4 regions of the Vibrio astriarenae genome follow, and region 3 is predicted to be linked to each of the others. Evidence: predicted binding sites of a transcription regulator. Region 3 holds the regulator's gene; each other region holds the start of a gene.
The links. Region 3 encodes PurR, which represses purine synthesis genes. Its sites were predicted from a motif close to TNANGNAAACGTTTNCNTNA; they were not measured.

Region 1 (3,205 bases), on a different replicon from region 3:
TTGAATGCGAGGGCCAATAGGGCTAATAACATCAAGGTATACACTTGCAAGGTTGCTAAGCATCTGCTCATCAAGCAGCTCGTAGTGGTCTAGTTGGCGCTCTAGCATACTCAAGCGGTCACCAAGCTGTGCCATCGCATCGCGACGCGTGTTCAGCTTACGCTCAAGCGCCATCAAACTAATGATATAACGGGTGATTTCGCTCCCCGCTGGCGAATTATCGATGCCTTTTACAATACACTCTAGGCCGATGCGTAGATCCGCTTCACGACCGAACACATTCAGTGTGCTGTTGGGATTGGTATTGAGGATCGCTTTCAGAGAAGATTCAAACGCGTCAGAGTCACAGGTCCCGTTTTTAGCCACATCTTGAACTAGGGACACCGCTTGACAAATACCCGCAAAGGCAATCGTGCGGTCATAAAGATCATGTGCCACGTTTTACTTCTCCTTAAAAACTAATTAGCTAACAGTTTATTGTCTCAAAAAGGCTACCACCTAACAAAAAGTGATAGCCCATCGTCATCAGATACGCGCTTCGATGATACCACCACCAAGACACACTTCGCCTTGGTAGAACACCGCAGATTGACCTGGAGTCACAGCCACTTGTGGTTCATCAAACAATACCTTGATGGTGTTCTCATCAACAGGAACAACAGTACAAGGAATATCGGTTTGACGGTAACGTGTTTTTACTGAGCACTTAAACGGTTCTGTTACCGTTTCACGGTCAACCCAGTGTAGCTGCGAAGCAACCAGACCTTGTGATTTTAGCAAAGGGTGATCCGCGCCTTGAACTGCAATCAATACATTACGCTTGAGATCTTTTTCTGCTACGTACCACGGGTCTTCGTTACCACCGCCGCCTTTCTGGCCACCAATGTGTAGACCTTTACGCTGACCTAGCGTGTGATACATCAGGCCTTGGTGCTCACCAATGACTTTACCTTCAGGTGTTTCAATTTTACCTGGTTGCGCTGGTAAATAGCGAGACAAGAAGTCTGTAAACTTGCGCTCACCGATAAAACAGATACCGGTTGAGTCTTTTTTCTTCGCTGTAATTAGACCTTGCTCTTCAGCAATACGGCGTACTTCTGGTTTCTCGAGTTCACCAACAGGGAACAAGCTGCGCGCCACTTGGTCGCTGCTGAGTGTATAAAGGAAGTAGCTCTGGTCTTTGTTGCCATCAATACCGCGAAGCATTTGAGGCTTTTCGCCATTCTCAGGGAAAGAGCGACGAACGTAGTGACCCATCGCAATGTAGTCTGCGTCGAGTACGTCATCGGCAAAATCTAAGAAGGCTTTGAATTTGATCTCTTTGTTACACAGAATATCTGGGTTTGGCGTACGGCCCGCTTTATATTCAGCAAGGAAGTACTCAAATACGTTATCCCAATATTCAGCAGCAAAGTTAATGGTATGAAGGTGAATACCCAGCTTGTCACAGACCGCCTGAGCATCAGCAAGGTCTTCGGCTGCTGTACAGTATTCTTCATTATCATCCTCTTCCCAGTTCTTCATGAACAAGCCTTCCACTTGGTAGCCTTGCTGCTTTAGAAGATAGGCAGAAACGGACGAATCCACACCGCCGGACATACCGACAATAACTTTTTTATCGCTGTTAGCAGAACGGTTTTCTGACATTACTTAACACCACTCAATTTAACTGGACGGTGATTCTAACAGAAACTAATTCACGGTGACAGTTCCGAGATCGAAATCACAATTCTGCCATTCCTTGGCGGCGTTTGTTTGTGTCCCGTTCAACCAAATCCTCTCAAATTTAGCTACAAACGCGTACCTTTTTGCTCAGGCATGCGGATTGTAACTGAGTAAAATAATAAAGCAAACGTTTGCGTTTGTTTGATTAATTGATGTACGTCACACAGAGGAGTAAACTGCCTTTTTTCCTTTTCCAAAGCAGATCCGACATGAAATTTCCAGGCCAGCGTAAATCGAAACACTATTTTCCTGTCCACGCACGTGACCCACTAGTGAGCCAAGCTCAAGATGACAAAACCATGTCACGTACTCACATTATCGGTATCGACCAAACCCTTGTGGATATCGAAGCCAACGTCACAACGGAACTGATTGAAAAGTATGGCTTGAGTAAAGGTCACTCATTGGTGATCGATGATGAGACCGCAGAGAGCCTTTATAATGAACTAAAGCATTCTCAATTGATCACGAATGAGTATGCGGGCGGTACCATCGGTAACACGCTGCATAACTACTCTGTGCTAGCGGATGACCGCTCAACGCTACTTGGTGTGATGAGCCAAGAGATTAAGATTGGTAGTTACGGTTACCGCTACTTATGCAACACATCAAGCCGCATGGATCTGAATCACCTTCAAGGTGTAGAAGGGGCGATTGGTCGCTGTTTTGCTCTAATCACGGAAGATGGTGAGCGTACGTTTGCTATCAGTGAAGGTCAGATGAATCAACTTCGTCCTGAGAGCATCCCAGAGAAGATTTTTGAAAGTGCTTCTGCTCTGGTACTCACCGCTTACTTAGTCCGTTGTAAAGATGGCGACCCAATGCCGGCAGCAACAATGAAGGCGATTGAGTACGCAAAGAAGTACGATGTCCCTGTTGTGTTGACGCTTGGCACTAAATTTGTCATCCAAGATGATCCAGAATACTGGCGTGAGTTTTTAAAAGAAAATATCACAGTGGTTGCGATGAACGAAGATGAAGCAGAAGCATTAACGGGTGAGTCGGATCCACTTGCTGCATCTGACAAGACACTCGATTGGGTTGATCTTGTACTTTGTACTGCTGGTCCTGTCGGTCTATTCATGGCGGGCTACACAGAAGAAGAATCGAAGCGCGAAACATCACTGCCGCTGCTACCTGGCTCGATTGCCGAGTTCAACCGTTATGAGTTTAGTCGTCCAGTCTCTAAATCTCTGTGTGACAACCCTATTAAGGTGTACTCACACATCGCGCCTTACATGGGCGGTCCAGAGAAAATTAAGAATACGAATGGTGCAGGTGATGCCGCTCTATCGGCTCTACTGCACGATATGGCAGCGAATAAGTACCATCGTGAAAATGTACCTAATTCAAGTAAGCACGCCCATGCCTTCTTGACGTACTCATCATTCTCTCAAGTTTGTAAGTACTCAAACCGCGCAAGCTACGAAGTGTTGGCTCAACACTCTCCGCGTCTATCAAAAGGTCTTCCAGAGCGCGA
Region 2 (3,205 bases), on a different replicon from region 3:
CCAAGCTTGTCAATGCCCGCGGAACGAACCTGTATCAGTTCTGGGGAGAAATCATTACAGATAAGCTTAATCAAGCTATCGTAGAGCAGGGGGATAATGTATTGATCAATCTTGCATCGAATGAGTATTTTAAGGCTGTGAAGCCGAAAAAGCTGGATGCAACCGTGATTACACCGGTATTCAAGGACTGCAAAAATGGTCAATATAAGGTGATCAGCTTCTACGCCAAAAAAGCACGCGGCATGATGGCGCGCTATATTATTGACAATAAAGTTGATTCGATAGAGGAACTAACCAAGTTTGATGTCGCAGGCTATTACTTCAGTGAGGAAGAGAGCAGCGATAAAGAGTTAGTGTTTAAACGCGAAGAGCAGTAAGACACGATAAGGCTCTAGGCTGATTGATACATAGGCGGGGTAATTATGTGGCATTGGTTGAAAAAATGGATAGCGAAATATGATCGCTGGTGCGAGTCATTAGGATTAACACCAGAAAACAAGCGTAGTTGTGTCCCCCACAAAAAAGACCCCGCGCATGACGACTGAGATTGCGCTATTTGATAGTCATTGCCACTTTGACTTTGACGTTTTTGCTGGTGACTTTGATGCCCATCTAACTCAGGCTCGGCAGGCGGGTGTAAAACGAATGCTTATTCCCGCGATTGGCAAAAGTAATTGGTCTCGCTTGGAGAGCCTTTCAAGGCGTTACAACGAAATCGACTGGGCGCTTGGCTGCCACCCATATTTTTTGTCGGAATGCTCGATTGAGCAAGTCGATCACATTGTGACTCACTTCCATACCACACACACCAAACCGATTGCCATTGGCGAGTGCGGACTCGACAAAATGGTCGAAGTAGATTTCGCTTTGCAACGCCAAGTCCTGCAATCTCATCTTACAGCGGCGAACGAGTTACAACTTCCCGTCGTGTTGCATAGTCGAAAAGCGCACAACGATTTATTGCATATTTTGAAGCAGCAACCAGCCCAATTCGGAGGCATTCTGCATGGCTTCTCAGGCAGCTTCCAACAGGCAATGCAATTTGTTGAAAAAGGGTTACTCATTGGTGTCGGTGGCATCATTACCTATCCAAGGGCAAATAAAACACGCAATGCAATCAGTGAGTTACCACTAGAGTGCATTGCGCTCGAAACGGACGCTCCAGACATGCCGATTAACCATTTTCAGGGCCAACCCAACCACCCCAAACGTTTACCTGTGATCCTCAGCACACTTTCAGAGCTTAAGCAAATTGAAAAGCAAACGATTGCGCAAAAGATCTGGCAAAACACCACTTCTCTGTTTTAAAAATGTGAAATTTCTCTAAACTTTCTGTATCGATAGAACGGTCATTTAAACGTTTGCGTGATCTTGATCACAATATTGAGTGAGCGTGTCATGAATCTTCTCAGAAAGTGTGAGGGTGGCATTACTTTCTGCCATCAGGGATGAGTATAATTGCCCCGCTTTTGAGCTTCATTATCTAATACGCCTAATAAATAACCTATAAGGAAATCATAAACTATGAGCCTGTTTATGAGCCTGGTTGGTATGGCAGTGCTGCTTGGCATCGCGCTACTACTGTCTGACAACCGCAAAGCTATTAATCTACGAACTGTTGGTGGCGCTTTCGCTATCCAATTCCTAATCGGTGGTTTCGTTCTTTACGTACCTTGGGGTCGTGACCTACTTGCTGGTTTCTCAGCAGGTGTACAGAACGTAATTGACTACGGTAAAGACGGTACAGGTTTCCTATTCGGTAGCCTAGTTAACTTCTCTGTTGACGGTATCGGTTTCATCTTTGCTTTCCAAGTACTACCAACACTAATCTTCTTCTCTGCACTTATTTCTGTACTTTACTACGTAGGTATCATGCAGTGGGTCATCAAAGTTCTTGGTGGTGGTCTACAAAAAGCACTAGGTACTTCTCGTGCGGAATCTATGTCTGCAGCAGCAAACATTTTCGTTGGTCAAACTGAAGCACCTCTTGTTGTACGTCCATTCGTACCGCGCATGACTCAATCTGAGCTATTCGCTGTAATGTGTGGTGGTCTTGCTTCTGTTGCTGGTGGTGTACTAGCTGGTTACGCTTCTATGGGTGTACCTCTAGAGTACCTAGTTGCAGCATCATTCATGGCAGCACCTGGTGGTCTACTATTTGCTAAGATCATCAAGCCAGAAACTGACACTCCAAACGACGAGCTAGGCGATGACATCGACGGCGGAGAAGACAAGCCTGCTAACGTTATCGATGCAGCAGCTGGCGGTGCATCTGTTGGTCTACAACTTGCTCTAAACGTGGGTGCAATGCTACTAGCGTTTATTGGTCTAATCGCTCTAGTTAACGGCATCCTTGGTGGCGTTGGTGGTTGGTTCGGTATGGAGAACCTAACTCTAGAACTACTTCTAGGTTGGATCTTCTCTCCACTAGCATTCCTAATCGGTGTACCATGGGACGAAGCAGTTCTTGCTGGTTCATTCATCGGTCAGAAACTGGTTGTTAACGAATTCGTTGCTTACCTAAACTTCGTACCATACGTGGGTGAAGGCGCTCAAATCGTTGAAGCGACTGGTCAAGTAATGTCAGAGAAGACAGCGGCTATTATTGCATTTGCTCTGTGTGGTTTTGCGAACCTTTCTTCTATCGCAATCCTACTAGGTGGCCTAGGTGGTCTAGCACCAAGCCGTCGCGCTGACATCGCTCGTATGGGTGTTAAAGCGGTTGCTGCGGGTACGCTATCGAACCTAATGGCAGCAACAATTGCTGGCTTCTTCCTATCTTTCTAATCAAGTAGAGATAGAGTATATAGACGCCATTTAAATATCGCCCCGTAGCATTCACGTGCTGCGGGGCTTTTTTGTTTATGGGGTCTACCAATGCAATTCAGCACTTTCCCGCTGCTCGAATTGGATGATTTTCAGTTGAACGTTTGCGTGATAAAGCCTTACTGGAAAAGGCTTCATCGCATATTGTTTAAGTGATATTTTTTGAGATACAAACCGTTTGCTTTTTTCGTGAAGCTACAGTCAGGCAACAAAACTCTATACTCTATGGGTATAGAAACAGACAGGTGATACACATGAACGAAATTATCCTTGCTACCGTTGCTGGATTTGTTGTCGGAGTACTCTTTACTGCGATTAAACTACCCATTCCCGCTCCACCAGTACTTTCTGGTGTTATGGGTATTGTTGGGGTTTATCT
Region 3 (3,205 bases):
GTTATTCTCTTTACTCGGAAATTACTCAGTCCCATTCATAATTAGACATATTTACATTCTATTCAACCTGAAGATGCACTTTATTCGAGTTTTCTTGATGAATCACAATTACTCAGTTTTAAAGATTTTACGCCCTGACACTCACAAATACGCAAGCAAGTGCACAACAATCACTCGTTCAAATATATCCGCTTGGATCCTAGACATAATTTCCCACAAACCATCACTTTCATTCACACAAGCCAATAACACTATTCATATTTTCCCTTTATACTCCACCTATCAACTAGATAGCGCTCTCAATACAGCCTTTCTATACTTATGACTTATCCATTTATGATTTGGAGCTTCTCGTGATTGAAGAGATCAAAGCGTTTAATGAAAAACGTGCAGAGATTTATTGGTGGCTGTCGAGCCTATTTGCAAGCGAACTTGATGAGCAAGGTCTAGAGCAATATCAAAGCCCGGAGATCCGCGCATTTATCTCCGGCCTTGGAGAAAATGTTCAATTAGCTAAACCGGTTGAAAAGCTCGTTGATGCACTGAATAGACTACAAGTACGTGAAGATGCCCAACTTGAGCTTTCTGCGGACTTCTGTGAGCTGTTTCTAAAGTCAGACAAAGAAGGCGCTCTTCCCTACGCGTCAATCTACCTTGATAAATCAGGTACTCTTAACGGCAAACCCGCTGAAGAGATGAATGAAGTCCTTGCCAAGCACAATATTCAAGTCACAAAAGGCATGAATGAACCGGCAGACCATATCGCGATTGAGCTCGATTTTCTGGGCAACTTGATCATTCGCTCTAACGAGCTAGAGCAAGAAGCATATATCAATCAAGCACTTGTCGAGCAAGCTAACTTTATTAAACAGCATATTCTCAGCTGGACTCCCCAATTCCATGCACTTTGTCAGAAAAAAGATGACTTTGGCTTCTATTCTGCGGTTAGTGGCCTGTTAGTGGCATTTCTTGAGCTAGACTGTTTATATTTACTGGATGAGCAGTCTTAGATCAAAACGATTAGGATTGCGTCGCAAACGATAGCAGTCTAAAATACTCGGATGTTTTTAAACCGCTTTCAACAAAGCGGTTTTTTATTTGGTTTTTTCCTACAAAAGACTACCGCAACACGGCTCATACTAGGTTTTAGTCACCGCTTGAGCAACGTGCGGTACATAAAAATACGAATCAAGGACCACAACTATGGCCACGATAAAAGATGTTGCGCGTCTTGCCGGTGTCTCAACAACGACTGTCTCGCACGTTATCAACAAAACGCGCTTTGTTGCTGAAACAACTCAAGAAAAAGTAATGAAGGCAGTAAAAGAGCTAAACTATGCACCCAGTGCGGTTGCCCGCAGCCTTAAATGCAACACCACACGCACGATTGGTATGCTCGTTACCCAATCTACCAACCTTTTCTTCTCAGAAGTCATCGATGGTGTTGAGAGCTACTGTTACCGTCAAGGTTACACGCTAATTTTGTGTAACACTGGTGGTATATACGAAAAGCAGCGTGATTACATCCGTATGCTTGCAGAAAAGCGTGTTGACGGCATTTTGGTGATGTGTTCAGACTTAACCGAAGAGCTAAGTGAAATGCTGGACGGCCACCCAGATATTCCTAAAGTAATCATGGACTGGGGCCCAGAGACTTCACAAGCAGATAAGATTATCGACAACTCAGAAGAAGGTGGCTACCTAGCGACGAAATATCTGATCGAAAAAGGTCACGATAAGATTGCCTGTCTAAGTGGTCACTTCGAAAAAGCGGCGTGTAAAGAGCGTATTAACGGCTTCCGCCGCGCGATGAATGAAGCAAAACTTGATGTCGTCGAAGACTGGATCTTGGAAGGTAACTTCGAGTGTGATACTGCTGTATTAGCCGCAGACAAAATTGTTGCCATGGATGAGAAGCCTACCGCTGTCTTCTGTTTCAACGATACTATGGCACTCGGGCTTATGAGCCGCCTGCAAGAAAATGGCATCCGAATTCCAGAAGACATGTCAATCATCGGCTATGACAATATCGAACTTGCCGAATACTTTTCACCACCACTAACGACGGTTCACCAACCGAAACGCCGTGTGGGTAAAAATGCCTTTGAGATCTTACTAGAGCGCATCAAAGACAAAGAGCATGAAAAGCGTGTGTTCGAAATGCATCCAGAAATTGTTGAACGTTTAACCGTACGCGACCTCAACAAGTAAGATACTGATTTCATAAGAAAACTATTAACCCTGGCACTATGCATACGCATGCAAAATGTTAGGGTTATTTTTTTGAATCAACATCACATTATCACCTTTCAAGATGTGATACCTATTCCGCTTTTCTTTATGCTCTTTTGAGAGCCACGCACAGGGCAAACCATTTGAAAAGATGGGACGCAAAGCTTCCGGCCTTAATCAGAATTTTATTCATAACTATGATATTATTCAGGAAAGGTAGCGGGGTTGCCGATGGTAAAATACACGAGCATAACCTTTCCATGACAAAGGGCATGCTGTTTTTTGCTATTCTCTCGGGCCTGAATTTGGTGGCGTGAAATTTCTACACCGAGAATACAAAGCATGGATAAACCAATTTTAAAAGACTCGATGCGCTTATTCGAGCAACTTGGCACTGTCAAGTCACGATCAATGTTTGGTGGCTTTGGCATATTCGTCAATGACACAATGTTTGCATTGGTCGTGAAGAACAAGCTACACGTTCGTAAGTGTGCTGACCTAGAAACTGCGATCTCTCAACACGAACTCGAGCCTTATGTTTATGAGAAGCGGGGCTTTCCTGTCGTCACTAAATACTTCCAGCTACCTGATTCGTGGGTCAATGAGCCTGCGCGCCTTCTATCGGTAGCAACTACCGCTCTCAAAGCGGCTGTTGCTGATAAAGTGAAGCAAGAAACAACGAAGCCTCAACGTTTAAAAGATCTCCCTAACCTTCGTCTTGCAACAGAGAGAATGCTAAAAAAAGCTGGAATCGAGACTGTGACTCAACTAGAAGAAGCGGGAGCGGTGAGAGCTTATCAAGCGATACAAGAGTCGCACACAACACCGGTTAGCCTTGAGCTACTCTATTCACTGGAAGGGGCGATTCGCGGCACACACTGGACTGTGATCCCCCAACCTCAACGTGAAGATCTCGCTAGCCAGATTAATTAAGCTCCACAAACCTTCAAACACCAAAGTCAGCACTATTTGC
Region 4 (3,205 bases), on a different replicon from region 3:
CACACACCGTGATCAGTTTCGCTTTAGGGTACATTTCACGAATTTTACGTGCAGTGTCACCGCTATCTACGAGATCATCAACAATTAGGAAACCTTCACCATCATGCTCAGGTGCTTTTAGTACGCTCATGTCACGTTGGTGGTCATGGTCATAGCTTGAGATACATACTGTATCTACGTAACGAATACCCAGTTCACGAGCTAGGATAGCCGCTGGAACAAGACCGCCACGGCTAACGCCGATAATGCCTTTCCACTGCTCTGCTGGCATCTGTTTTTCAGCTAGCTGACGGCAGTAGTTCTGCATGTTATCCCAAGTGATGATGAATTTATTGCTCATTATTCAAACCTAATTTTTACTGTGGTATTAACCTACGATGTATTTCACAACGAAGATAGCAGACATAACCCAAACGCTAATAGAAACGTCACGGCCCTTGCCACTCATCGTTTTGATCGCAGCGTATGAAATAAAGCCTAGCGTGATACCTTCTGCAATTGAGAATGTTAGAGGCATCAGCAAGCAAGTAACAACAACAGGTGCTGCTTCAGTCAGGTCGCGCCAGTCAATGCTCACCAAACCAGACATCATAAGAATAGCAACATAGAACAGTGCGCCAGCTGTCGCGTATGCCGGAATCATACCAGCTAAAGGCGAAAAGAACAGTGCTAGAAGGAACAAAACACCGACAACAACCGCTGTCAAACCAGTACGTCCACCCGCGGCAACACCAGCGGCACTTTCGATATAAGAAGTGGTGTTTGACGTACCAAGCATCGCACCTACAGATGTGGCAGTAGAGTCAGCCAATAGCGCACGGTTCAGGCGAGGAATCTTGCCATCTTTGTCCATTAGGTTCGCCTTTTGAGAAACGCCAACAAGCGTACCTGCTGTGTCAAATAGGTCGACAAACAAGAAAGCGAAAACCACTGAAATCATACCCACTTCAAACACAGCTGAGAAATCAAGCTGCATGAAGGTTGGCGCTAGGCTTGGTGGCGTCGACATAATACCGCCCCACTGCACATCACCAAAGATAAGACCTAGTGCGGTTACCGCTAGAATCGCCATCATCACCGCGCCTTTGTAGCCATGGTGAACAAGAGCGATAGTGAGGAAGAAACCAAACGCTGCCAATACCGCTTGCAGAGAAGTAATGTCACCCAACTGAACCAATGTGGCTGGGTTATCTACAACGATACCGGCATTCTTTAGAGCGATAAACGCTAGGAAAAGACCAATACCGGCAGAAATACCGGTACGCAAAGCAAGTGGGATCGAGTTAATGATCCATTCACGAACTTTGAACACGCTCAAAAGAATAAATAAGATACCCGAGACAAATACGGCAGCCAAAGCCACTTGCCATGTGTAACCCATACCTAGCACGACAGCATAAGTAAAGAAGGCGTTCAAACCCATACCCGGCGCCTGTGCGATTGGGTAGTTTGCAACAAAACCCATGATGAAACAGCCGATAGCGGCCGCCAAACAGGTTGCGACAAAGACCGCGCCGCGATCCATACCCGCATCTGCCAAGATAGCTGGGTTAACGAAGATGATGTACGCCATTGTCAGGAATGTAGTGATACCTGCAATGATCTCAGTGCGTACGTTGGTCCCATTTTCACTGAGTTTAAATAGCCTTTCGAGCATTTTATTAATCCTTTTGCGGAAAAAGTAAACGGTTGCGTAAACGATTGGTCGAGATTATAAAGTTATCAAATTGCAAATTCCACTGACATAAGTCATAAGAATTAAGAAAAATTAAATTTACAAATACAAATAGAATAACTCAGACAATAATAATTGAATTTAACTCATTAAATTCAGTACCTTAAACAAATGCATAGCTAAAAAATTAACGAATAAAAAATGCACCATGTTGTAATCTTTCATTCTCATTTTTGAGTATGAAATGGATTACATTAGTGAATTTGGCAGATTGAAATGAAAATTGGCGCACATATAAAAAATATAACTATTGGAGATGGTTTTTTACGCAGATAAAAAAACGCCACTCATAATGAGTGGCGGTAGAATCGGTCAACCTAAATTAGGTTGTAATAAAATTCCAAATAAATCGGGGGTTGAACAAAATGTTCAGGTAACAAACTTAGTATCCAAAGCTTGTTGGGTATGCAAAGTTACTCGTGAAGACACCCTTGTCGTTCCAGAACATTGCAGAAGGTAAACCTTTCATCGCTATCACCTATCAATCAAAAATTAAATAAAAAATGATTTCTCGGTTCCCTGGAGGCGATAAATCGGGCTCATCCTTTGAGCATTTACAGCTGCCTAAGCAACGGTGATAAATATACCACCCTGAAAATTTATTACAACAAAATAATGATCAAACTCACAAAAAGGTGTTATGAAGTATGAAAATTGATATTTCTGTAAGTAAGTTACATAACAAGCCTAATTTTCCTTCCTTGTTCTCTAAGCGCTACCCAAGACGACTATTTTGCATCTATCAAGCAGAGTGATATGCTAACCGTCAAGTAAAGCTCAGTGTAATCGACCATGCGCAAGGCACAAGCCACCTACAATAACTGCATATAGAGAGCACGTATCAATACCTTTTAAAGGAGCACTCCCGTGACCGATTTTCTAAAACAGATCCCATCTTCAAACCCTATTTGGCCATTTTTCGCAACGATCTGTTCGATTCCTCACCCGTCAAAGCATGAAGAAGCTTTAGCACAGCACATCGTTCAATGGGCGGAAAGCAAGGGCCTAGACGTTAAGCGCGACCAAACCGGTAACGTGTTCATCAAAAAACCTGCGACAGCAGGTATGGAAAGCCGCAAAGGTGTCGTTCTGCAAGCGCACATCGATATGGTGCCGCAAAAAAATGAAGACACGGTTCATGACTTTACCACCGATCCAATCCGTCCATACGTTGATGGCGAATGGTTAACAGCCGAAGGCACCACTCTTGGTGCTGATAACGGCATCGGAATGGCCTCTTGCCTTGCAGTACTGGATGCAGACGACATTGCACATGGCCCTATCGAAGTGCTTCTGACCATTGATGAAGAAGCGGGAATGACGGGCGCCTTTGGCCTAGAAGAGGGTTGGCTAGAAGGCGACATCCTTCTGAACACTGACTCTGAGCAAGAGGGTGAAGTCTACATGGGCTGTGCTGGCGGTATTGATGGCGCAATGACCTTCGATATTCAGCGTGAAGCGATTCCTGAA

Region 1: the regulator PurR is predicted to act here: its motif matches at 1,845-1,864, upstream of GT360_RS05150 (inosine/guanosine kinase).
Region 2: the regulator PurR is predicted to act here: its motif matches at 1,350-1,369, upstream of GT360_RS11625 (NupC/NupG family nucleoside CNT transporter).
Region 4: the regulator PurR is predicted to act here: its motif matches at 1,678-1,697, upstream of GT360_RS10985 (NCS2 family permease).

Annotation. Positions count from the first base shown of each region.
Region 1 covers NZ_CP047475.1:1,067,616-1,070,820, forward strand. Annotated here, with positions in the region: gene hflD (high frequency lysogenization protein HflD) at 1-438, opposite strand, end outside; gene mnmA (tRNA 2-thiouridine(34) synthase MnmA) at 526-1,647, opposite strand; gene GT360_RS05150 (inosine/guanosine kinase) at 1,935-3,205, shown strand, end outside.
Region 2 covers NZ_CP047475.1:2,485,201-2,488,405, reverse strand. Annotated here, with positions in the region: gene yaaA (peroxide stress protein YaaA) at 1-377, shown strand, start outside; gene GT360_RS11635 (DUF5363 family protein) at 423-545, shown strand; gene GT360_RS11630 (TatD family hydrolase) at 535-1,308, shown strand; gene GT360_RS11625 (NupC/NupG family nucleoside CNT transporter) at 1,525-2,787, shown strand; gene GT360_RS11620 (XapX domain-containing protein) at 3,081-3,205, shown strand, end outside.
Region 3 covers NZ_CP047476.1:27,581-30,785, reverse strand. Annotated here, with positions in the region: gene torD (molecular chaperone TorD) at 357-1,010, shown strand; gene purR (HTH-type transcriptional repressor PurR) at 1,204-2,211, shown strand; cyclic di-GMP riboswitch class I at 2,356-2,465, shown strand; gene GT360_RS14660 (TfoX/Sxy family DNA transformation protein) at 2,575-3,165, shown strand.
Region 4 covers NZ_CP047475.1:2,334,397-2,337,601, forward strand. Annotated here, with positions in the region: gene gpt (xanthine phosphoribosyltransferase) at 1-340, opposite strand, end outside; gene GT360_RS10985 (NCS2 family permease) at 368-1,657, opposite strand; gene GT360_RS10990 (aminoacyl-histidine dipeptidase) at 2,603-3,205, shown strand, end outside.